One region of the Paenibacillus sp. FSL K6-1566 genome, then DNA from elsewhere that is predicted to be linked to it. Evidence: riboswitches for the same ligand, from Rfam matches in the RefSeq annotation. Region 1 holds a riboswitch; each other region holds the start of a gene.

Region 1 (7,534 bases):
TCATCCTTGCCAGTCTGGAAATGGAGCGGTTACTAGATTCGTTATAGGAGGAGGGACGCGATGATGCACTCATCGTCAATACTGCAAGCATTACAGAACAAACCTTGGCTGTCGGACCAGGGAGACGGGACGTTCGTGAACCCGGTGCTTCATGCGGATTATTCGGATCCGGATGTGATCCGGGTCGGGGACGATTTCTATATGACGGCTTCCAGCTTCGGCCATCTGCCGGGACTGCCGATTCTGCACTCGAAGGATCTGATTAACTGGAGGATTATTAATCATGTGCTGCCCCGAATGGAGCTGCCGGGCTATGACGTGCCTCAGCATGGGAACGGCGTGTGGGCTCCGGCCCTTCGGTTCCATGACGGCAAGTACTGGGTGTTCTATGGAGATCCGGATGTCGGCATTATGATGAGCACAGCAAGGGACCCGGCAGGCAGCTGGACGCCTCTGCATCTGGTTCAAGAGGGGAAAGGCCTGATCGACCCGTGTCCGTTCTGGGACGATGACGGCCAGGCCTACCTGGTTCACGCGTTCGCCAAAAGCAGATGCGGCATCAAGCACCTATTAAGAATGTGCCGGATGTCCCCGGACGGAATGCGTCTCTTGGATGAAGGTCAGATCGTTTTCGACGGTACCGAGCGCCATCCAACGATGGAAGGTCCGAAGATGTATAAACGGAATGGCTATTATTATATATTTGCTCCCGCCGGGGGTGTATCTACGGGCTGGCAGACCGTGCTTCGATCGACTGCGGTCTTTGGCCCCTACGAGGATAAAATCGTACTGCATCAAGGCGATAGCCCGATTAACGGCCCGCATCAAGGCGGCTGGGTAGAGCTCGCTTCGGGCGAATGCTGGTTCATGCATTTTCAAGACAAAGGGGTATACGGGCGAATCACTCATCTGCAGCCGATGCGCTGGGTCGATGATTGGCCGCAGATCGGTATCGATGCGAATGGGGACGGGATCGGCGAACCGGTTCTTCGTTATCCGAAGCCAAACGTCGGCGGGGAGCATGCGATTCAGGCGCCGGATGACTCGGACGATTTCGAAGGAGCTGAGCTTGGCCTCCAGTGGCAATGGCAGGCCAATCCCAATCCGGCCTGGTACGCATTCGAGAGGGAGAGCCATTTGCGATTATTTGCCTTCCCGGTGCCGGATAACCAGTCCACCCGCACGATCTACGCTGCCCCTCACTTGCTGATGCAGAAATTCCCGGCAGAAGTATTTCAAGCTGAAGCGAGGGTGGACGGAACGGCACTCAAGCCCGGTGAATATGCGGGCCTGATCATATTCGGGCGAACCTTTGCTTATGCAGCCGTTCGGATGAAGGAGGACGGATCCGGCATGGAACTCCTCCGTGCCGAAGGAAACGACCAGGCGGAACATATTGTGTGGTCCGGTGGATTGAGCGAAGGGAAGGTAACGTTGCGGGTGACGGTTCATCCTGGCGCTAAATGCCGCTTCGATTATGCCGCTGCTGACAGTCCTTTCATCCCGTGCGGGAATAAGGAGTTCCAAGCGGAGAAGGGTCACTGGGTCGGAGCGAAGGTCGGATTGTTTGCGGCGAGCCGAGAGGATCACTTACACAGAGGGTATGCGGATATCGACTGGTTCCGGGTTGGAAGAGGAGAGAAATAGAAGCTGGAAGGGCTGCTCCTAGACGGGGAACCCGGCATTGGATCAACCCGAACGGCCCTGAGGCTATCCATGGCGCTTACGGTATTGAAGGGGCGTCGTGCCTGCGATTTTTTTAAAGGTTTTATTAAAGTGGGCAATATGCTCAAATCCGGTTTGCTCGGAGATGAATTGTACGGAATCCCGGCTGCTCACAAGCATCTTCTGGGCTTCACGAATCCGTACCACCTGCAGGTACTCGCGAAAGTGAAAGCCTGTCAGCTTGGTGAACACTCTGCTGAGATAGGAAGGGCTGATGTAAAACTGCTTGGCGATCTGATCGAGCGTAAGCCTTTCATGATAGTTGGATTTGATATACTGGGCGATCTCCGAAATTTTCTGGTGCATCGGATGCTCATATTCTGGGGGCAGCGATTGGAGCGAGGTCTCGATCCGGTGCAGGCGGATGAGCAGCTCGTTCATCCACGAGCGAACCAACGAGCCGTAATGTGCCTGCCCGGATTGACATTCTGCGAGCATCGAGAGGAGCAGCCGTTCGATGTCGGGCTGATGCTTCAACGGAATGCGAACCAGCCTGGATGTCCCGTGATCGAGCAGCTTGGCGACGCCGGCATCGCCCTCTTCGATGAAGCTTCGGGAGAAGCCGATCAGCACCCGCTCGAAGATCAGCTTATCGGAGCTTGCCGTCGAATGCAGATCATGCGGGTTCACGATCATCATATCCCCTTTTTTGACGGTAAACACATTATGGTCCATGAAGTATACCCGCTCTCCATTAAGCAAGTAATACAGCTCGAAGTAGGGATGCTCATGCGGACGGGGCATGCTGCTGGAACCGTTTCGTGACATGTATTGGATGGAGAAATCATCTTCTCCTATGTGGTACTTGGGCTGCAGCCGGTCATTCATTCTCTCTAACTCCTTTGCACACGCGGATCCGATTCTATTGTCATTCGTGAAGCCTGATATACCTGAACAGGTCGGAGACAACGGATACGGCTAGTTGGGTTCGTAGAAATTTATATATCATGGCTGCAGCCGATCTTCAAGGGCTTTGGCTGCAATCGGCAGCATTTTTTATAAGCGCTTACATCTTCATGCGGTATCAATCGAATAAGCAAACTTGAAACTTACTAAAGCGGAGGTAAGCATGAAACAAACAGAAGAAGCAATATGTCCCGACTTGCCTGTAATCCCGGAATACACAGTAATGATCACAGACTATGGCGCAGTAGGAGACGGCGTTTACGACAATACCCTGGCATTTCATCAAGCAATCGAAGCTTGCGCAAAGGCAGGAGGGGGGAAGGTGGTCATCCCTCCGGGGATCTGGCACACCGGTCCGTTAACCCTGCAGAGCCGGATTGAGCTTCACGCTTCTGCCGGCGCGCTTGTCATGTTCAGCAAGCAATTCGAAGCTTATCCGATCCGGATGTCTGCTTATGAGGGCCGGCAGATGTTCCGCTGCCAGTCTCCGCTCGATGGAGAAGGGTTGGAGGATATCGCAATCACCGGCAGCGGCATCTTTGACGGAGGCGGCGAAGCCTGGAGGCCCGTTAAGCAAGGGAAGCTGACGGAAAGCCAGTGGGATCGATTAATTCATACCGGCGGCGTCGTGGATGACGGGGGACTGTGGTGGCCAACGCCGGCTGCCCGGGACGGGATGGAGAACCTGGCCCGGATCGAACAAACAGGCAGCCGGAATCCCCAGGATTATGAGTCTGTCAGAGACTATCTGAGACCCAATCTGCTCAGCTTGAGAAACTGCAAGCGGATTCTGCTCAGCGGCCCTACCTTTCAAAACTCCGCAGCCTGGTGCCTGCATCCTTGGGCATCGGAGCAAATTACCATTCAGAACATTACCGTCCGCAATCCATGGTATGCCCAGAACGGGGACGGACTGGACATCGATTCGTGCAAATACGTGACCGTGGAAAACAGCTCGTTTGATGTAGGAGATGACGCGATCTGTCTGAAGTCCGGAAAAAATGAAGCCGGGCGCCTGCTGGGAAAGCCGAGTGAGCGCATCAGCATCCGGAACTGCACCGTTTATCACGGCCACGGCGGGATCGTTGTCGGCAGTGAAATGTCCGGAGGCATCAAGGATGTGCACGTATCCGATTGCACCTTCATCGGCACCGATATCGGCATCCGGTTTAAAAGCTGCCGCGGACGCGGCGGCGTGGTCGAAAATATCTTCATCGAACGGATCCGGATGCGGGAGATCGACGGGGATGCCATCTCCTTCAATTTATATTACGAAGGGAAAGCCGGCTCCGGCGAATACCAAGCGGAAGCGATGCTCCCCGTTACCGAGGAAACCCCCGTGTTCCGCAATATTGTTATTAAGGATATCGTCTGCAGCGGCGCGCATACTGCGCTCCTCATCAACGGCCTGCCGGAGATGCCGGTGGAGAACGTGACGGTGATGCGGTCGGCCATCACAAGTCGGGAAGGCATTGTATGCCGCAATGGAAAGAACCTGACGATTCAGGATATGGTCCTTCGCAATCAGGAAAATCCGCTCCTTCTCTTTCACCAGAGCCGAAATGTACAGGTGGTGAACGTCAAGGGGGAAAGCGACTCGCTGGATGACCGCTTGCTTGTGGTTACCGGGGAACGGTCCGGGCAAATCGAATGCTCGGGGCTGCATGCCGATAGGGCAGGACAGATTATGATTTCTTCTGAAGTGGAACCGGAGGAGGTCGTGATCAAGTAGCTTTGCTGTTGGATGCATTAAGGTTTAGAAGGGAGGTGATCGAATTATAACCGTTGCAATCTCAATATGATAAGGAGGTACGCCATTGAAAGCTGCAAAATGGCTGAAGCAAATGCTTGTTCTATCGATGAATTTGCTAGAAGCCGGCCCCCCTAGGTGTCGGCTTCTTGCATGGAGGATTTTTCGCCGCGCTTAGAAAACGGAAACAATTTTAACATAAATGTCATGACTATGTGACCTTTCATATAGTAAAAACACTGTTAAAACTCTTTCGATTCGACGGCGATATCTAAAAAACGATAGATTTATCGGATATTATTGACAGTTTGCTAGCTTGTATACTATATTAAGAAAGGGTTACAAAATGTTAATGAATTTTGCCGAATTTCGCTAGAGAAAACGGGGGAACCGTCCTGGGTGAATTATTCTTGTAGTAGAGGGAATATAGGTGACCTTCAGCCGAACCCTTAGCTAACTCCGTAGGCATCGAAGGAGAGAATATATTTTGAAGAAATTGGTCATTTCTTTGCTAGGATCCGCAATCATTTTTTCTTCCGGTGCCGTGACAGCGTTTGCCGATCAGCAGCCTAACTTTCAGCAGCAAGTGAAGCAGTTAGTAGGAACACCGTACAAGTGGGGCGGAACAACCACAAGCGGATTTGATTGCTCCGGATTTATTCTGTATATGTTCCGTAACTTTGATCTTGACCTTCCGCGCACTTCCCAAGGACAAGCCCAAGTAGGCGTGCATGTAGACCAGGAAGAGCTGCGTGTCGGTGATCTGGTATTCTTCAACACGAACGGCAAGGGAATTTCACATGCTGGCGTTTATATTGGAGACGGGCAATTCGCACATGCTTCAAGCAGCAAGGGTGTTCGAATCAGCAAGCTTAGCGACTCTTACTATAAGCCACGTTATGTTACCGCACGCCGGGTGTTAAGCCAAGAGGAATATGCGAAGCTGGTAGGAAGTGTTAGCTAGATCAGCTCATCTTTGATCTTGATCCGGCTCTCTGCACAATGATCGTCTTGCAAGTCCTGGTAAGGAATTCTATGATCGATTTTCAGTGATTGCACCGAATACATACATAATCTTGATGATGACCTCTGTATACGACAGAGGTCATCTTTTTTTGTGCCGGTCATGTGGAAGATTGGCATCGGCTAATTCATAGCTTGTGTCGTTTCAATGGCTGTCAGAGATGCTCGGTTATCACGGAAGCATTGAACAAGCGAACAGGCTGCAGGTCCATAGCGACCGGCAGCCTGTGTAGTGATGATCGGAAGGATGGACTCATCCACGCTTCAACCTTTATTACGGATCACTCTTTGATCACCGCTTCGTTCATGGCGCCTTCGATATCATCACCGTAGACTCTGAATATACCGAGCCGCCACAATGCCGCACCTTTCAGCTGATAGCGCTTGGCCAGACCAAGCTTGTCGTCGATGGAGTTCTCCGTTTCGCTGCCCAGGCTAATTCCAAGCAGAAGCTTGTCCTTAGGGGCTCCGGCATCAAGTGCAAGCTGAATAGCCTGCTGCACTTGCGTGTTCGGTTCCGGCTTCCGGTCTTTGGTGCCAACCGGGTGATACTGGTATGCCATGATAATCAGATCGTCGGCAATCGATGCAAGCGTTTTGTAATCATAGCCTTTATAGGCGCTGTTTAACGGAGGTACGGCCAAGGACAGGGCAGTCCCTTTCGGCAAGGCAGCTCTAAGGTCCTTCACGTATTGGTTCAGCAGCTTCTGCTGGGAGGCGGCATCCAGCTTGAAGCCCAATCCTTCGAAATCCAGCACGACTCCGCCGAACCCATTGTCCGCAACGGCGGCGGTAATCCCGTCGATCGATTTCATCCGCAGCGAGGCGTCGCTCATCATTTTTGTCAGTTCGCCGTTACCGTCCAGTGTATATACCATCAAATAGGGCTTAATGCCCTGTCCTTCCGCATCGGCCACAAGTGTCTGGGGCGTGATGTCTCCGGCGGCTTCCGGCATGCGGTATTCAACCCCTTGAAGGGTGAATTCGCCGTTACGGTCAATTCGGCTCCAGCCAAAGGCGACGGAATTCATCCATTGAATAATATCCCGCTCCTTAAAGGATTCAATGGCATAGAAGGCCCGCAGATGCATTTTGCTTTTTGGTGATTTGAGCGATACGGTGCGCGTTGCCTGATTCCACCTTACGGAAGCCCCGAATTGGCTGCTGAACGAGCTGAGCGGAATCAGCACGCGTCCTTCGCGCATGATCGGCGCTGCGGGCAGCTTGACGTTCTTCTTATTCACCACGGCGGTGGTGCTGCCGACTCTGAGCTGAACCTCGGTTGTGTTATCGTTGCCGGTCTTTACCGCCTGCACGGTTTGGGTCTTGCTGTTCCATTTGATGTCGATGCCCAGTGCCTCGCCCACAGCCCGGAAAGGCACGTAGGTTACGCCTTTCTCAATTCGCGGAGCCGCATCGAACGCAAGCGGAACATCATCCAACAGAACGGAAATGGTTGGTGCCGCATGGGCTGGATGATGATCAGCCGCGGTTCCGAGCAGCGACAAAGAGAGCAGGGAGGCGGCGGCCAGCTTTCCCAATCGTTTTGAGTATCCGATAATAATCTCCCCCACATTCTATGAAAGATAAATGAATCTATGAAACGGTTTACAGCAATGATAGTATAGCAAAATATTGGTAGAATACAAAATAAATAAATAGAGCGGTTTTCAAATGATGTCTGCGTATAGACGGCGTGAGAATAGCCCGGCTTTCGAGTATAATGGTAAGCGTAAATAGGAGTGAATAGTTCCAGGCATTTTAGGAGGATATATCGTGTTTAAATTCTGGAGGAGTAAAAAGAATAGCCATTCGGCCGGTCATCCGTCTGCATCCGGTGGACAGGAGCTGGAGGAGGCTGTTCCCGACAAGCTCATCGAGCTTTCCGGTCGGGAGGTTCACAAGAGCGTTGCTCCCGTGCTTGGGATGACGGTGCTGGATCTGGCCGAGCGGAACGATGTGGATTGGAACTCTTTTTGCAAAAGAGGCACGTGCGCACGCTGCCGATGCCATGTAAGCGTTGGTGTCCAGCATTTGTCGTCACCGAATCAGGCGGAGGAACAGAGGCTGGACCCCGAAGAGCTCGAGGAAGGGTACCGGCTTGGCTGCCAAAGCCGGATCGAATCGGTC
Region 2 (7,534 bases), 1.7 Mb from region 1:
GTTGAACACACACACCATGCGCATCTGGGAACGGGCTCTGAGGTAATGCTTCTCATGTCCGTCAAGCGCGTACATCATTCCGGGCTCAATCAGGTAGGTCTCTCCCCCGACTACTTCGATTTCGCCCTCGCCTTCGACGCAGTACACGGCTTCGACATGATGTTTATACCAGATCAGGGTCTCTGTTCCGGCTTTAATCAGCGTATCATGCAGAGAGAAGCCCATCCCGTCCCTGGCCAGCAGAAGCCTTCTAGAATTCCATGTCTCCGTATCGATATCGTCCTTCGAATCCATAATGTCCTCCAAATGCTTCACAATCATCATTAGCCCTCCTCAATAGATAAACGCTTCATGCTGGTTTCTAACATTTCCACCCCCTCGTTCAATGTGCTCATCTCGATCGTCAGCGGCGGCATCAGCTTCGCCACTTCACCATGCGGGCCGGATGTCTCCATGATCAAGCCCTGCTCGAAGGCGATTTCCGACAGTCTGCCCGCAAGCTCAGGTCTATCAAAGGCAATCCCTTGAATCATTCCCCGTCCGCGAATCTCACCGCCCAGAGAACATTCCCTCGTCATGCTCTCCAGTGTCTCCCGAATCCGGCTGCTCCGGATGCCGATTTCAAGCTTGAACTCCTCCGTCGCCCAATAATCGAGCGCCTCCGCGGCGGCAATAAAGCCAAGGTTGTTGCCCCGGAAGGTGCCGTTATGCTCGCCCGGCTGCCAAATGTCGATCTCGGGTTTCATCAGCGTGATGGCCATTGGCAGGCCGTATCCTCCAATTGATTTGGACAGGCAGATAATGTCCGGCTCGATGCCGGCATCGTCGAAGCTGAAGAAGGTTCCGGTTCTTCCGCATCCCATCTGGATGTCGTCCAGAATGAGCAGTATGCCTTTTTCCTTGCACAGACGGGAAAGACGCTGCAGCCATTCATTGCTGGCGGCATTCAACCCGCCTTCCCCCTGAACCGCCTCCACGATGACTGCAGCCGGAAGCGGTATCCCGCTTCCGGGATCATCCAGGAGCTTCTCCATATATGCCATCGTATCCACGTCTTCGCCAAAGTATCCGTCATAAGGCATAAATACCGAATGGCTCAGATCGACGCCGGCCCCCTGGCGTTTGAAGGCATTTCCCGTTACGGCGAGCGAGCCTAGCGACATGCCGTGGAAGGCGTTCGTGAAGCACAATACCGTAGAGCGTCCGGTCACCTTCCGGGCGATCTTCAACGCGGCTTCAACCGCATTGGTGCCTGTTGGCCCGGGGAACATCACTTTGTGGTTCCAACCTCTCGGCTTCAGAATGACTTCCTCAAATCGGATCAGAAAGTGCTCCTTCGCGTCCGTGGCCATGTCCAGGCTGTGCGTAACTCCGTCATGCATCATATAGTCCACCAGCTTTTGGCGGATCCTTTCATTGTTATGTCCATAATTCAGCGCGCCGGCACCGGCGAAGAAATCAATATACGCATTGCCCCGGGTATCCCAGAGCCTTGCATTTTTAGCCCTGTCAAAAACAGTCTGAAAACTGCGGCAATAGCTTCTTACTTCCGACTCCAGCTTGTCAAACACCGTAAGCTTCGGCATCTCCATGACTTGGTTGTCCATATTTCCCTCCATTTTGTTTAAATGTCATTGAAAAAAGGGCCAATCACGAACAGCGGCTCATCCTCATGGATCGTTCCATCCGGGAACAGATCCGCCCCGTAACCGACGGTTACCGTGCTGGGGATCGACTTCTCTTCGGCAAAGCCGAGAAATAACCGCCGGGATGCGATATTACTGGGCGAAACGGTCGCCTCAATAAATCGGACACCGCGGCAAGCCGGTTGGTTCAGAATGCTCTCCAGCATCGTCCGGGCGATTCCCTGCCTCCGATGCGAGCTCGCCACCGCCACCTGCCATACAAACAGCGTCTCGGGATTTCGTGGCGAACGAAATGCAGAGATAAATCCGACAATCTCCCCTTCATGCTCGGCGATCATGCAGGTATCGTTGAAATAATCGCCCAGCAGGATATAGCAATACGGGGAGTTCAGATCGAGTGAACCCGTGTCGCGGACAAGCTCCCAGATCCGGGTGCCGTCCTGCGCTTCCGGTCTTCGGTAAATGATTTCGGTACGTGTCTCAACTGCCATAGGAATCACCCCCCCCTTCCTGATTCATCACCACGTTTTAATCGCGACCGGAGCGGAAGCGCTGCAAAAAGCTCCGCAGCCGTTCGCTCTTCGGATGATCGAAAATCTCCTCCGGCGTTCCCTGCTCGACAATCCGGCCATCGGCGCCGAAGATCACCCGGTCGGCAATCTCTTTAGCGAAATCCATCTCATGCGTAATCAGCAGCATCGCCATCTCGCCTTCCTCGGCGATCTCCCGGATCACGGCAAGCACCTCGCCCACCAGCTCGGGGTCCAGTGCGGACGTCACCTCGTCGAACACCATCACCTTCGGCCGCATAACGAGCGCTCTTGCTATGGCGACACGCTGCTTCTGTCCCCCGGACAGATTCGCCGGATACATCTTCAGCTTATCGGCAAGGCCTACCTTGCCCAGCATGGACACTGCACGTTCCTCCGCTTCTTCCTTGGACAAGCCGAGCACTTTGCGCGGAGCCTCGGTAACGTTTCGCAGCACATTCATGTGCGGGAACAGATTGAAATGCTGGAACACCATTCCGACATTGCATCGCATCCGGTGCAGATGCTTTTCGTCCGCCAGGACGAGCTTTCCCTTATGGTACATATGCCAGAGCAGCTCGCCGTCGACCTCGATCGTGCCTTCGGTCGGCTCCTCGAGCGTCATCAGCATCCGGCCCAGCGTCGTCTTCCCCGAACCGCTCGGACCGATCACGGCCACCTTCTCTCCGGGCTGGATCTCCAAATCGATGCCTTTGAGTACCTGCAGCTCGCCGAAGGATTTGGTGACCCCTTTATATCTCACGATCGGCTGCATACCGGTTGAAGGCTTTTCCTCCGTCCGGGACGGCAGGGCCTCCTCCTGTTCGTCGATCACAACTGCATTCATCGCTTTCCCTCCTCATTGTCCCCGCTGCAGATTCATGCGCTTTTCCAGCCTTTGAACCAGCAGCGACGCGATATAACTGATGATCAGGAATAAAATTCCGACCAGCGTGTACGGCTCGAACGCCCGAAAGGACTGGGACACGATATTTTTAGCCGTCATCATCATTTCCACCAGCGTAATCGCACACAAAATCGGCGTTTCCTTAAACATCACGATCAAATAGTTCCCCAGCACCGGGATGATCGGCGGTACCGCCTGCGGCAATATGATGCTGCGCCAGGTCTGGGCCTTCGTATAATTCAGCGCCGTTGCCGCCTCCCACTGCCCCTTCGGTACCGCTTCAATGCCTGATCGGTACACCTCGGACAAATAGGTGCTGTAATGCAGCCCCAGTCCGATCACTCCAGCATAGAAGGCGGGGATCGAGATGCCCATTAGGAGCGGCAGACTGTAATACAGAAAGAAGACTTGCACGAGCAGCGGCGTGTTTCGGATAAACTCAATGATTCCTTTGGTGATCAGCGACAGTGGCTTAAATCGGCTCCGCGCGGCAAAAGCCAGCAGCAACCCAACAATAAGCGCAACCACGAACGCACAGAGCGTTACCCATACGGTCATTTGGAGCGCCCGCAGCAGCTCCGGTAAAATATCAAATGCATAATTCCAATCCCACATAGGCTACATCCTCCCCGCCGTCAATTTCCGCTCGAGCAGCCGGACCGCCACCGCAACGAGCGTAGCGATCACAAAGTACAACAGGAGCAGCAGCGCAAGAATTTCCGTCGTCCAGGCAATATAGTTGTTGCGGAGCACCATCGCCTGATAGGTCAGATCCGCCATCGTGATGAAATAGACGAGCGACGTTGACTTAATCAGCTCCACCAGCTGGTTCCCGAACGGCGGCAGCATCCTAAGCGTTGCTTGCGGCAAAATCACGTTCAACATCCGCTGCCAGGGCTTCAGGTTGAGCGCGACCGCTGCCTCCCATTGACCTTTGGGTACCGCGAGCACCGCACTGCGGACAATCTCCGAGCCGTACGCACCGAAGTTGAGCCCGATTGCCAAAATAGCCGCCAGCATTTTCGGAAGCTCGATGCCGATGAACGGAAGGGCGAAGTACAGCCAGAATAGCTGAACAAGCAGGGAGGTACCCCGAAAGACCTCCACATAAACAGCGGCTAGCGTGCGCAGGATCCACAGCTTGGATAACCGGGATAGTCCTGCCGCAAAGGCTGCAACAATCGCAAGCATGGCGGAAAATATCGCGACCAGGACCGTAATTTCCGCGCCCTTCAACAGTGTGGGAAGGAACTCAATCCAGGAGTTCGGCATGCTATTTCCCGCAGAGCGCAGCCGCTGTCATGTCGCCCGGCAGCTCTTCCTCGGTAAATCCGAACTGCTGCAAGATTTCCAGGAGCTCGCCGGATTCTTTCATTTTTTGCAGCTCCGCATTATAGGCTTCCTGAAATTCGGTGTCCGCTTTCCGAAATGCGGTCGCGCCGTACCCGCGCACGCTTTCACCGTCAATGACCGGCTGCTCAAAGTCGGTTACGCGCTCGATGCTCTCATCGCTTGCGGAATCCAGCATTGCCTGCAGCGACGGTCCCGTCATCGTGATTGCCTGCACACGGTCCGCCTGCAGCGCACTGATTGCCGAAGCCTGATCAGGCACCTGGACAATGCGCTCGGAAGGAATGCCCGACTTCTCCATGTATCCGATCTCGACGGCACCGGTCATGACGGCGACCTTGGCATCATCATCCTTGGCAACATCTGCATAGCTTCCAAGCCCGAGCGGATTCCCCTTCTTTACCGCCAGCGCTTCCCCGATACTGTACTCCGGATCGGCGAACAAGACTGCCGAGCAGCGTTCCGGATTAATGAACATCCCGGCCGTTATCATGTCGAACCGGTCGGCTTGCAGCCCCGCTACAAGCGACCCGAATTCGGTAAGCTCCCCCCTCATTTCCTTGATGCCAAGGCGCTCCAGAATGACGCGGGCAATTTCGACCGCCTCGCCGGTAAGCTCGCCGTTCGCCTCCTTGTAAGCGTACGGCTTCTCATTCGCAAAGCCGACCGTGACATACCCACGTTCAATCGCCTGCTCCAGCGTGCTCCCTTTCTCGCCGCAAGCGGCCAAGGATACCACCATAATCAAACACCAAACCAGCACAATCACTTTCTTCAAATCCTTCCACAACCTTTCGTTAATCACATGAACTCCTATAATCCTCGATAATGACCCAAAGAATTTCTTAAACACCCGGCATCAACTCGATGAGCTTAAGTAACCAGTTGAACAATCAACGACACGCAAATAACAAAGTTTATAGATAGATTTACTGGGGATTTTTGAAGCTCTTGTCCCCGCGCACCATCATCAGGCTTCAAGGGACCGAACTCCTGCATCGCCCTGTTGCTCTAACTACAGCGCCTCTTCTAGACCACTTCAGTTGAAGACACATTACAGCCTGTCATCCTCCTTTCACATCCCATTCAAAGTCCACGCAAAAAAGACCTCCGAACAGGGGAATTGGACACAGCTCCGCCAGCAGGGGGTCAACATAGAGAAAAAGGCCCCTATAGAGAATCAAGGGCCTTTGTTTATGAACATCGGTTATGTATAAAAGACCCATCCACTGCTGACGAGGTTAGCTGACGGACTCGGGTAAGATGGTACCCTACACTCTGAAATCAAGTGACTCGCCCCTGATAAAACTGGTTCCCCCGCTTTCCGTCATGTGCATGCCGGAAACTAAGCGTGTGTTCATGATAAAAGGAAACCCAGGAAAAGTCAAACCCGTTTCGCGCATTTTTGATCCCTTTCAGGAGTCATTTCCATGCCGGTACGAAGGTGACCTCATGCTTCCGTTAACCGAGGATTGGGGGGGCGGCAGCTCATCTCGGTATATTGCCCGGAGCGTGCAATCCGCTTAACAGCAAGGATTATCGCCACCCAGCCCCCGAAGTTCATCCCATTGATCTTTCATGCGGTTAATGATCGGTACGAAAGGTGGCAAAGGAGACTTCGTACTTCCCCGAAAAAAAAATTTTTTTCGTGCGCTGGATGACATCCTATTGCTTGTCTTTATCCCCCGCTCATTTCAGCCCGCGCCGGGCCTGTCTCAGACGGAATCGGTGGGCCCCCTACTATAGGGCAACCGTACATTCTAGCAAATAATAGGCATCCTTCTACCAGGAATACGCTATTAACCCATGCCCCCAAGGCAAAAGTTGCGTAGTATAGAACAAATCTAAAGGAGGTGCTTGAATTTGGATCGTTCTCTTAGAAAAAAGAAATTGTGCTCACCTAAAAAAATAGAGAAAAAAGTGCTTCACGCTAAAAAGAAATGCCACGATCATGGCAAAGGCAAACACGATCACGGTAAAAAGGATCTGGTGCTTGTGCGCCGCTGTCCAAGAGTTTCGCGCGGGCGGATTGGACCGGTTGGGCCTGTCGGACCGATTGGGCCGATCGGACCTGCGGGACCGCAAGGCATTCCAGGGCCTGCAGGACCACAGGGCATCCCTGGACCGGTAGGGCCGGCTGGACCTGTCGGACCTGCGGGACCTGTCGGACCTGTCGGACCTGCAGGACCTGCGGGTGTACCGGGGATACCTGGCGGAGGCGCCATCATTCCGTTCGCTTCCGGTATCCCGCTTGCCTTGACAACGCTTGTCGGCGGGTTGGTTGGAACGGTCGGACTGGTAGGCTTCGGCAATTCCGGACCAGCGGTCACCTTGGCTGGCGGAACCGTCGACCTTACCGGCGCTGGGGGAACACTGCTTGACTTTGCATTCAACACGCCGAGAGCAGGCACCATTGATGCGATCTCGGCAACCTTCAGCACTACGGTAGCGCTCTCCTTGGTTGGAACAACCGTTACGATCACAGCACAGCTGTACAGCGCCCCGGCAACAAGCAATATTTTCACCCCAATTCCAGGTGCGGTTGTAACGCTGGCTCCTCCGCTTACCGGCGTTCTTGCCCTTGGTACAGTCAGCAACGGTTTTGTGGACGGTCTGGCCATTCCAGTAGCGGCCAATACCCGCTTGCTGATGGTATTCTCAGCTACGGCTTCAGGAATCACGATCGCTACTGCCGTAGCTGGCTACGGAAGCGCTGGTGTCAGCATTATATAATTCGCCCTAGATATAATAGAGCTTCCTTGGAATATGCAAAAAGCCCCGAGTCCTCTCGGGGCTTTCTTGTGCAGGCATTTAAACCGCTGTATATCCTCCATCAACCAAGAGGGTCGTCCCTGTTATAAACGATGCATCATCACTGGCCAGAAACAAGACTGCCCTCGCTACCTCTTCCGGCTGTCCCAAGCGCCCCATCGGATGAAGGCTGACCAGATGCTGCGTAATGGCTTCCGTCCGTCCCTGGATCAGCGGGGTGTCGATATATCCAGGACATACGGCGTTAATCCGGATGCCTTTCGAGGCATAATCGGCCCCCATGGATTGCGTCAACAGCTTCACCCCGCCTTTGGCTGAAGCATAAGCGG
Region 3 (7,534 bases), 2.1 Mb from region 1:
GCTCTGCACATACCCCGACCAGCTGCTGGATACGAGGGCGCTTGCAAAGCCGTATTCCAGGAGCAAATCCCAGCCCATCAGCCAAGCGAGGCCTTCCCCAAAGGCGGAGTAGCTGTACGTATACGCGCTGCCGGCTACCGGCACGGTGGAGGCGAATTCGGCATAGCATAGTGCGCAGAAGGCGCATACCAGCCCTGCCAGGAGGAATGACAAGATCAGTCCCGGACCGGCATGGGTGGCGGCCGTCACGCCGGTTAATACGAAAATTCCCGTTCCCACGATAGAACCGACGCCAAGGACGATCAAGTCCATGACGCCGAGCTGTTTCTTCAATGCGGAACGCACTTCTCCGCCTGTCAAAGGCGGAATCGGCTTCTTGCGAAGCAGATTGTGTTTCAAGCTCATAAATGGAGTCTCCTAGATGTTTATTTAGATAGATTTCCCCGATGCATGACCCATCCATTCCGACATTATAAAGAAAAATAAGACGCTTTGAAAGCCTAAGGCTGCCTGTCCCCAGAAAAAAGCCTATGTCGAAGGTGTTGGCGGCCATGCGCGTACGCTTTCCTTCGGTAAATTACCAGTCTCTTCCCAATCCATCTCAGAAGAATCAGCATCAGCCGCTTGGGAGCGGATGTGGGAAGCGAACCGGATGCAAAGGCAGAAAAAAGCCCGTCCCCGCCATGGGTCCGGGCTGCAGCTATTTCTTCAAATGATAAGGAACCGTTGTAAGAATAACATCCCGCCGGTAAAGCAGATGAGCGCGAATGAGCAAGCTCGACTGATTGTGCAGGAAGTTGTGCCACCCCTTCTTTGGAATGAACTGTGGAATGACGACCGTCACCTGGTAGTCGGACTCGCTGGCCTTGCGCTGTACCGTGTCGATGAATTTAGTGAGCGGCGAGATGATGCTTCGGTATGGCGAATGCAGCGTCACCAGCCGGACGTCCGGCTGCCACTTCTTCCATTTTTCCTCGAAAGCAATCTGGTCTTCCCGTTCAAAATTCACGTAAACGGCGATGATTTGGTCAGCGGACAGCGATTTGGCATAATTGAGCGAGTTCTCCACCACATGCGTAATGCCGGCTACCGGCACGATAATAATGTTGCCTTCGATCGGCTTTGCCGGCTCGCAGGTCGTAATCCGCAGCTGATCGGCGACCGCTTCATAGTGACTCCGAATCCGGGTGAAAATCCAGATGATAAGCGGCAGAAACAGAAGCACCGACCACACCTGGGCAAATTTCGTGAAGAAAAAGATCAACGTTACCGCAAAGCTGATAACAGCCCCCGTCGTGTTAATGACCAGCTTGGGGATCCAGCCTTGAGGCTTCTCGCGAATCCACTTCACCATCATTCCCGTCTGCGACAAAGTAAACGGAATGAATACGCCGACGGCGTACAACGGGATCAGATGCTCGGTTTTGCCCTCGAAGGCCACGATCAGCACGATGGACAGAAGGCCAAGGATGATGATGCCGTTGGAATACCCCAAGCGGTCCCCCCGGACCGTGAACATTCGCGGGATGAACTTATCCTTTGCCAGGTTGACGGCCAGCAGAGGAAATGCCGAATACCCCGTGTTGGCGGCCAGGATCAGGATTAACGCAGTAGTCCCCTGAATGAAATAATACAGCGCGTTCCGGCCGAAGGTATGCTCGGCGATTTGGGAGACAACCGTCACCTCTTCGCTGGGGCTGACCCCGTAATAATAGGCCAGGAATACGATCCCTGAAAATAACAGGGCGAGCAGGGAGCCCATCGCGGCCAGGGTTTTGGCGGCGTTGTTCGGCGCGGGCTCCTTGAAGTTCGGGATGGCGTTGGATATGGCTTCGACCCCGGTCAGCGCGGAGCTGCCTGAAGCGAACGCCCGCAGGAGCAGAAACAGGCTCAGTCCGGCGACGGGCGTGCCGATCTTGGTGTGCAGGTCCGGCGAAGCGTGGCCGGTTGCAATATCGTAGAGACCGACGCCGATCAGAATAAACAAGGCCAGCACGAACAGGTAGACCGGATAGGCCAGGATCGAGGCGGATTCCGTCACGCCCCGCAAGTTCAGCACAGTAAGAAACAGGACGAACAGCACGGCGATCCCGACGTTATAGGGACGAAGCTCGGGAAAAGCCGACGTAATCGCATCCGTCCCGGCCGATACGCTGACCGCAACGGTTAGGATATAGTCGACGAGCAAGGAGCCTCCGGCAACGAGGCCTGGATACATGCCCAGATTCCGTTTCGACACGACATAGGCTCCACCGCCCTGCGGATAAGAGAAGATGATCTGTCTGTACGATAGGATCAGCGCCAGCAATAAGACGAGAACGCCGATGGCGATCGGGATGGAATACCAATAGGCAGCCGCGCCGACAGTCATCAGCACCAGCAGGATTTGCTCGGGGCCGTAGGCGACGGATGACAGGGCATCGGATGACAAAATCGCCAGGGCCTTGGTTTTATTCAATTTTTGATCGCCTAATTCATTGGATTTGAGCGGTCTTCCGATGAGGAAGCGCTTGATGGAAGATAGCATCGTGTTTCACCACCGATTCGATTTGGATTTTGGGTCGTTCTCCCCAAAAAAGCATAAAGCTATGTGGCTTGGGTGAATGGTCAAGGGCCGGGCATGGGATGCATCTCCATTTCGATTTTTCGATTTTTGGCATAGAAAAAACACAGGTTAGAGCCTGTGTTTTTTGCACAAGTTCACAACCCTCCCATTAACGCCTACGAGGTTAGCTGTCGGATTCGGGCGCGAGAGTCGCCCTACCTGATGCCGCGCGGGACCGGCCGCGGTTATTCAGGATTCACCCCATAGTATGGCTGCCGCATCGGCAGGCATACGCTTCGGTTCCCCCATTTTCCTCTCTGGAAATTCGGCGAATCAACTGTGAGATTATATTGGATTTGAAATCTGAATAGTATATTACGCCTGCGGCATTCGATTGTAAAACGGCCTTTTGCCGCTATTTTCGGCAGTAAGGAACCGAATGATCCATAAGTAAGCGATTACATAGGATACGGACTTTCGCGGGATCATTATTTTGCAGATTTACGCAATAAATCGCTGAATGCGAAGATTTGGAAACTGAAAGCGCGGTAGGGAAAGCAGAAAACGCGGTGAGGGGAAAAGGTAGGCGTGCAGATAAAAGAGGATGCTCCTATCGAAGAAGCAAGCCGAAGAGAGCATTCGCGGCCGCTTCTTGAGCCGGCCGTAATGTAAATTCGCCATGCCGTATCTCGGGGGAGGAGATACATGCATGGCGAATTTTTGGGAGTGGTCCATGATATGGCGAGGAGGAGAAAGGGTCTGGGTTTCTCATCCTTGCTCTTGATAGAAATATACCCGGGAGTTCGAGGGGTGAATCACATCTTTAGAAAAAAATGTATGACTTTACGATAAGGCTGATTTTTTTTAAGATAAGGGGATACGAAAGAGGCTGGAGGACAAGGGGGAGAGGACAAATTGATTCATCAGAAACACGGCGTATTTCCGGCGGTTTGCCCGCTGGATTGTCCGGATACTTGCAGCCTGCTGCTGCATAAAGAGAACGGGAAAATCGTAAAGGTTACAGGCAACCCCGACCATCCGATCACGCAAGGCGCGATCTGCAATAAAGTCCGCAATATGGCTCACCGGGTATACCATCCGGAGCGTGTCCTGTATCCGCTGCGCCGGACCGGCCCGAAAGGGGCCGGCTCATTTGAGCGGATCAGCTGGGACGAGGCGATCCGGGAAATCGCGGACCGGTACAAGGCGCTGATTGCATCGGATGGTCCGGAAAGCATCCTGCCTTACAGCTTCTACGGGAACATGGGCATCTTGAGCGTAGACGGCATGGACCGCCGCTTCTTCAACAGGCTGGGCGCCAGCAAGCTGAAGCAGTCCATTTGCAATTCGGCCGGAAACGAAGGCTGGAAATCGGTCATGGGCTTCAACGGGGGGACGGTCCCTGAAGACACGGTGAACGCCGATGTGATCATCGTCTGGGGCGGCAATATCGTCAGCACGAACATGCATCAGGTGGTGCTCGCCGAAAAAGCCCGCAAGCGGGGTGCGAAGGTCGTCGTCATCGATGTTCATAAAAATCAGACCGGCCAATGGGCGGATTGGTTCATTCCGCTGTATCCCGGTACGGATGCCGCGCTTGCCGTCGGGATCATGCACGTCCTGTTCCGGGACGGGCTGGTGGATGAGGCGTTCATGGAACGTTATACGATCGGCCATGAGGAGCTGAGGGAGCATGTGAAGACGTACACGCCGGAATACGTGTCTTCCGTAACGGGCATTCCGGCCGACGATGTGGCGAAGCTGGCCGAGCTGTACGGCCGTGCCGGCGTGTCTTACATTCACATCGGCAACGGTCTGCAGCATCATGATAACGGCGGCATGACGGTGCGGAGCATTGCGGCCCTGCCGGCGCTGACCGGGCAGTGGCTCAAGCGGGGCGGCGGGGCCGCCAAATCAAACGGGGGTTACAACAGCATGAACAGCGAGGCTTTGGAACGGCCGGATCTGCGGCCGAACCCGGGTGCGCGCACGATTAATATGAACCGGATCGGGGAAGCGCTGGCCATGACCGAGAAGCCGATCCGCTCGGTATTCGTCTATTGCAGCAACCCGCTGGTGGTTGCTCCGGATACGGAGCGCGTGAAAGAGGGTTTTGCACGGGAGGATCTGTTCACGGTCGTTCACGATTTATTCATGACGGACACGGCCAAGTATGCGGATATCGTATTGCCGGCCACCTCCTCCTTTGAAAGCACGGACCTGTACGCCTCGTACTGGCACCAATACGTTCAGCTTCAGGAGCCGGTTATTCCGGCGCAGGGGGAAAGCAAGAGCAATGTTGAGCTGTTCTCCCTGCTCGGCCGGGCAATGGGATTTGAGGAAGAAGCCTTCCGGGAATCGGAAGAAGAGATGATTGCCCGTGCGCTTGATAATCCCGATAATCCGTATTTAAACGGAGTGACCCTGGACAGGCTGAAGGCAGAGCGCCATGTCAAGCTGGACATGACGCCTCTCGAGAGCTTCCTGGACCGGCTTCCGACCCCTTCGGGACGGATCGAGCTGTATTCGGCCAGACTGGCGGAAGCCAAGCTTCCGCCGCTGCCGACCTATGTGCCGCTGAAGGAAGGCTATGACGGGGTGCGGCGCGGACGGGGGAACCGGTATCCGCTGATGTTCATTTCCCCGCCGAACCACAATTTCTTGAACTCGACCTTTGCCAATGTCGAGAAGCATCAGAAGATGGAGAAGGAGCCGACGCTCCAGATCCATCCCGAGGATGCGGAGCAGCGCGGGATTGCCGACGGCGATCCGGTCGTTGTGTTCAACGATCGCGGAACCTACGAGGCTCGCGCCAAAGTGGTGGATAAGATGCTGCCGGGCACCGTGGTCAGCCAAGGCCTCTGGTGGGAAGGCGAGGGCCGGAAGCAGCGGGCCAATGCCCTTACGCCGGACAGGCTGGCAGACATGGGTGAGGGGGCAACCTTCTTCTCGACCGTTGTCGAGATCAAGCGCACATAAGCCGAAGGGGAGGCCTCTCCCCGATATCGGAATATGCGCGAATGCCGTAAGCGGTACGGAGCTAAATGAATGCGCGGGGTGCAGTGCTTCAAATGCGATGGGCAATGCCCTGAAACGATCCATTTAACCGATACAAAAAAAGTAATTGATAAGATCAAGATGCCGTCTATCATTAGGCGGCATCTTTTTTTATGCCGTGGGCAGGCAGACTTTATACTTTTTCAAGCTGTGTCCGTACCGATCATCCGTCAGAAGTATAAAAAATCGCGGGTTTGTTATATAGTTTCACCCCATCGCCAAGGTTAGAATGTCCTTAAGTCCGAAAGACCGCAGCCCTTAGGCTGGCGTTAACGTGTGTCACAAGGATGTTCGCATGCGCCTTGACTATATTTTTCAAGCGGGAGGAACAACATGTCCCAATCTGCACCGAAACAGCGGCCGGCAACGGTTACCCCGGGGCCCCGAATCCACAGCTCCAGCATCTTGCTCCGCTTCATGAAACAATGGGATGTCCAGCTTATGGTCATTCCCGGAGTCATCCTCGTCTTCATATTCTCGTATTTGCCGATGTACGGGGTGATTACCGGATTTATGGATTACAACCTGTTTACGGGCTCGAGAATTTGGGAGAATCCATGGGTCGGTTTCAAGCATTTCGAAGCCTTCTTCAACGCGCCGGAGTTTGAGCGGCTGATCCGCAATACCCTCGTCATCAGTTTGCTAAAGTTCTTTATCGGCTTCCCGGCACCGATTTTGCTGGCGCTTATGCTGAACGAAGTCCGCCATATGTTCTTTAAACGGACGGTCCAGACGCTTACCTATTTGCCTCATTTTCTATCTTGGGTCATCGTGGCCGGTCTGACGATGTCGATGCTGTCCACAGAGAATGGAAGCGTCAACATGCTTCTGAAAAGCGTAGGTTTGATCAACGAGCCGGTTAACTTCCTCGGCATGAAGGAATATTTCTGGTCGATTCTAATCTCGGCGAATGTGTGGAAGGAAATCGGGTTCAACTCCATTGTGTTTATGGCTGCCATCGCAGGGATCGACCCGGCACTGTATGAAGCAGCCGATATCGACGGCGCAAGCAAATTCAAGCAGATTTTCAACATTACGCTGCCTTCCATCATGCCGGTTGTCATTATTTTCATGATTCTTGCCATTGGCAACCTGGTCAATGCGGGATTTGAGGATATCCTGCTTCTCGCAACGAATCCGGTGCTGAGGCCGGTGTCCGATGTTATCGATACGTACGTCTACCGCGTGGGGCTAGGCACACACCGCTATTCCTATGCTGTCGCCATCGGGCTATTCAAAGCCATCGTCAGCGTCACGCTCTTGACGATTGCCAACTACATGGCCCGCCGATCCGGCAACAGTCTGTGGTAAGATTCGCAAGCTTAGGAGGTACAGCATGTTAAAAAGAATCAGCTTCGGAGACAAGGTCATGCTTGCCGTCATATACGTTCTGCTTGGTTTATTGGCCTTCTCAGCGCTCTATCCATTCTGGAACGCGGTGGCGATCTCCTTCAACGTCGGCGTGGATACCTCCAAAGGAGGCATCACGTTCTGGCCGCGTCAATTCACGCTGGAGAATTACCAGGTGATCCTGCAGGATGATCGTCTGATCAACGGGTTTATGATCTCGATCGCCCGGACGGTCGTCGGAACCGCCACCTCGATTCTGATGACGGCTATCGTGGCATACGGAATGACCCGCTCTTATTTGTATGGTAGGAGCTTCTACATGACCTTCTTTATATTCACCCTGTACTTTAGCGGAGGCTTGATCCCGACATACCTCCTGATCCGGTCCCTCGGCCTGATGGATACGTTCCTGGTGTTTATCATTCCTTCTATGGTTAGCGTCTGGAATATGATCATCTTCCGCACGTTCTTTAAAGGGCTGCCGGTCGGCCTGGAAGAGTCTGCGCATATTGACGGGTGCAGCAATTGGGGGACCTTTTTCAGGATCGTTCTTCCGCTCTCGGGACCGGTCATCGCGACCTT

What was found. Region 1 has a riboswitch for cyclic di-AMP ahead of NST08_RS17560 (C40 family peptidase). Riboswitches for the same ligand answer to the same signal wherever they lie in the genome.
Region 2: linked by a shared signal. The riboswitch ahead of ehuB (ectoine/hydroxyectoine ABC transporter substrate-binding protein EhuB) and the one ahead of NST08_RS17560 (C40 family peptidase) in region 1 are both predicted to bind cyclic di-AMP.
Region 3: linked by a shared signal. The riboswitch ahead of NST08_RS27515 (APC family permease) and the one ahead of NST08_RS17560 (C40 family peptidase) in region 1 are both predicted to bind cyclic di-AMP.

What each region holds. Positions count from the first base shown of each region.
Region 1 is NZ_JBBOSR010000001.1:4,011,273-4,018,806, reverse strand. Features, by position in the region: gene NST08_RS17580 (glycoside hydrolase family 88/105 protein) at 1-47, shown strand, start outside; gene NST08_RS17575 (glycoside hydrolase family 43 protein) at 61-1,647, shown strand; gene NST08_RS17570 (helix-turn-helix domain-containing protein) at 1,711-2,553, opposite strand; gene NST08_RS17565 (glycoside hydrolase family 28 protein) at 2,795-4,363, shown strand; cyclic di-AMP (ydaO/yuaA leader) riboswitch at 4,732-4,865, shown strand; gene NST08_RS17560 (C40 family peptidase) at 4,869-5,345, shown strand; gene NST08_RS17555 (stalk domain-containing protein) at 5,686-6,945, opposite strand; gene NST08_RS17550 (2Fe-2S iron-sulfur cluster-binding protein) at 7,181-7,534, shown strand, end outside.
Region 2 is NZ_JBBOSR010000001.1:5,738,618-5,746,151, forward strand. Features, by position in the region: gene NST08_RS25775 (ectoine synthase) at 1-321, opposite strand, end outside; gene ectB (diaminobutyrate--2-oxoglutarate transaminase) at 324-1,607, opposite strand; gene ectA (diaminobutyrate acetyltransferase) at 1,625-2,137, opposite strand; gene ehuA (ectoine/hydroxyectoine ABC transporter ATP-binding protein EhuA) at 2,175-3,023, opposite strand; gene ehuD (ectoine/hydroxyectoine ABC transporter permease subunit EhuD) at 3,036-3,698, opposite strand; gene ehuC (ectoine/hydroxyectoine ABC transporter permease subunit EhuC) at 3,702-4,355, opposite strand; gene ehuB (ectoine/hydroxyectoine ABC transporter substrate-binding protein EhuB) at 4,357-5,175, opposite strand; cyclic di-AMP (ydaO/yuaA leader) riboswitch at 5,649-5,795, opposite strand; gene NST08_RS25810 (exosporium glycoprotein BclB-related protein) at 6,354-7,166, shown strand; gene NST08_RS25815 (SDR family NAD(P)-dependent oxidoreductase) at 7,245-7,534, opposite strand, start outside.
Region 3 is NZ_JBBOSR010000001.1:6,125,718-6,133,251, reverse strand. Features, by position in the region: gene NST08_RS27520 (amino acid permease) at 1-405, opposite strand, end outside; gene NST08_RS27515 (APC family permease) at 701-2,527, opposite strand; cyclic di-AMP (ydaO/yuaA leader) riboswitch at 2,704-2,886, opposite strand; gene NST08_RS27510 (molybdopterin-containing oxidoreductase family protein) at 3,461-5,524, shown strand; gene NST08_RS27505 (ABC transporter permease) at 5,936-6,913, shown strand; gene NST08_RS27500 (carbohydrate ABC transporter permease) at 6,939-7,534, shown strand, end outside.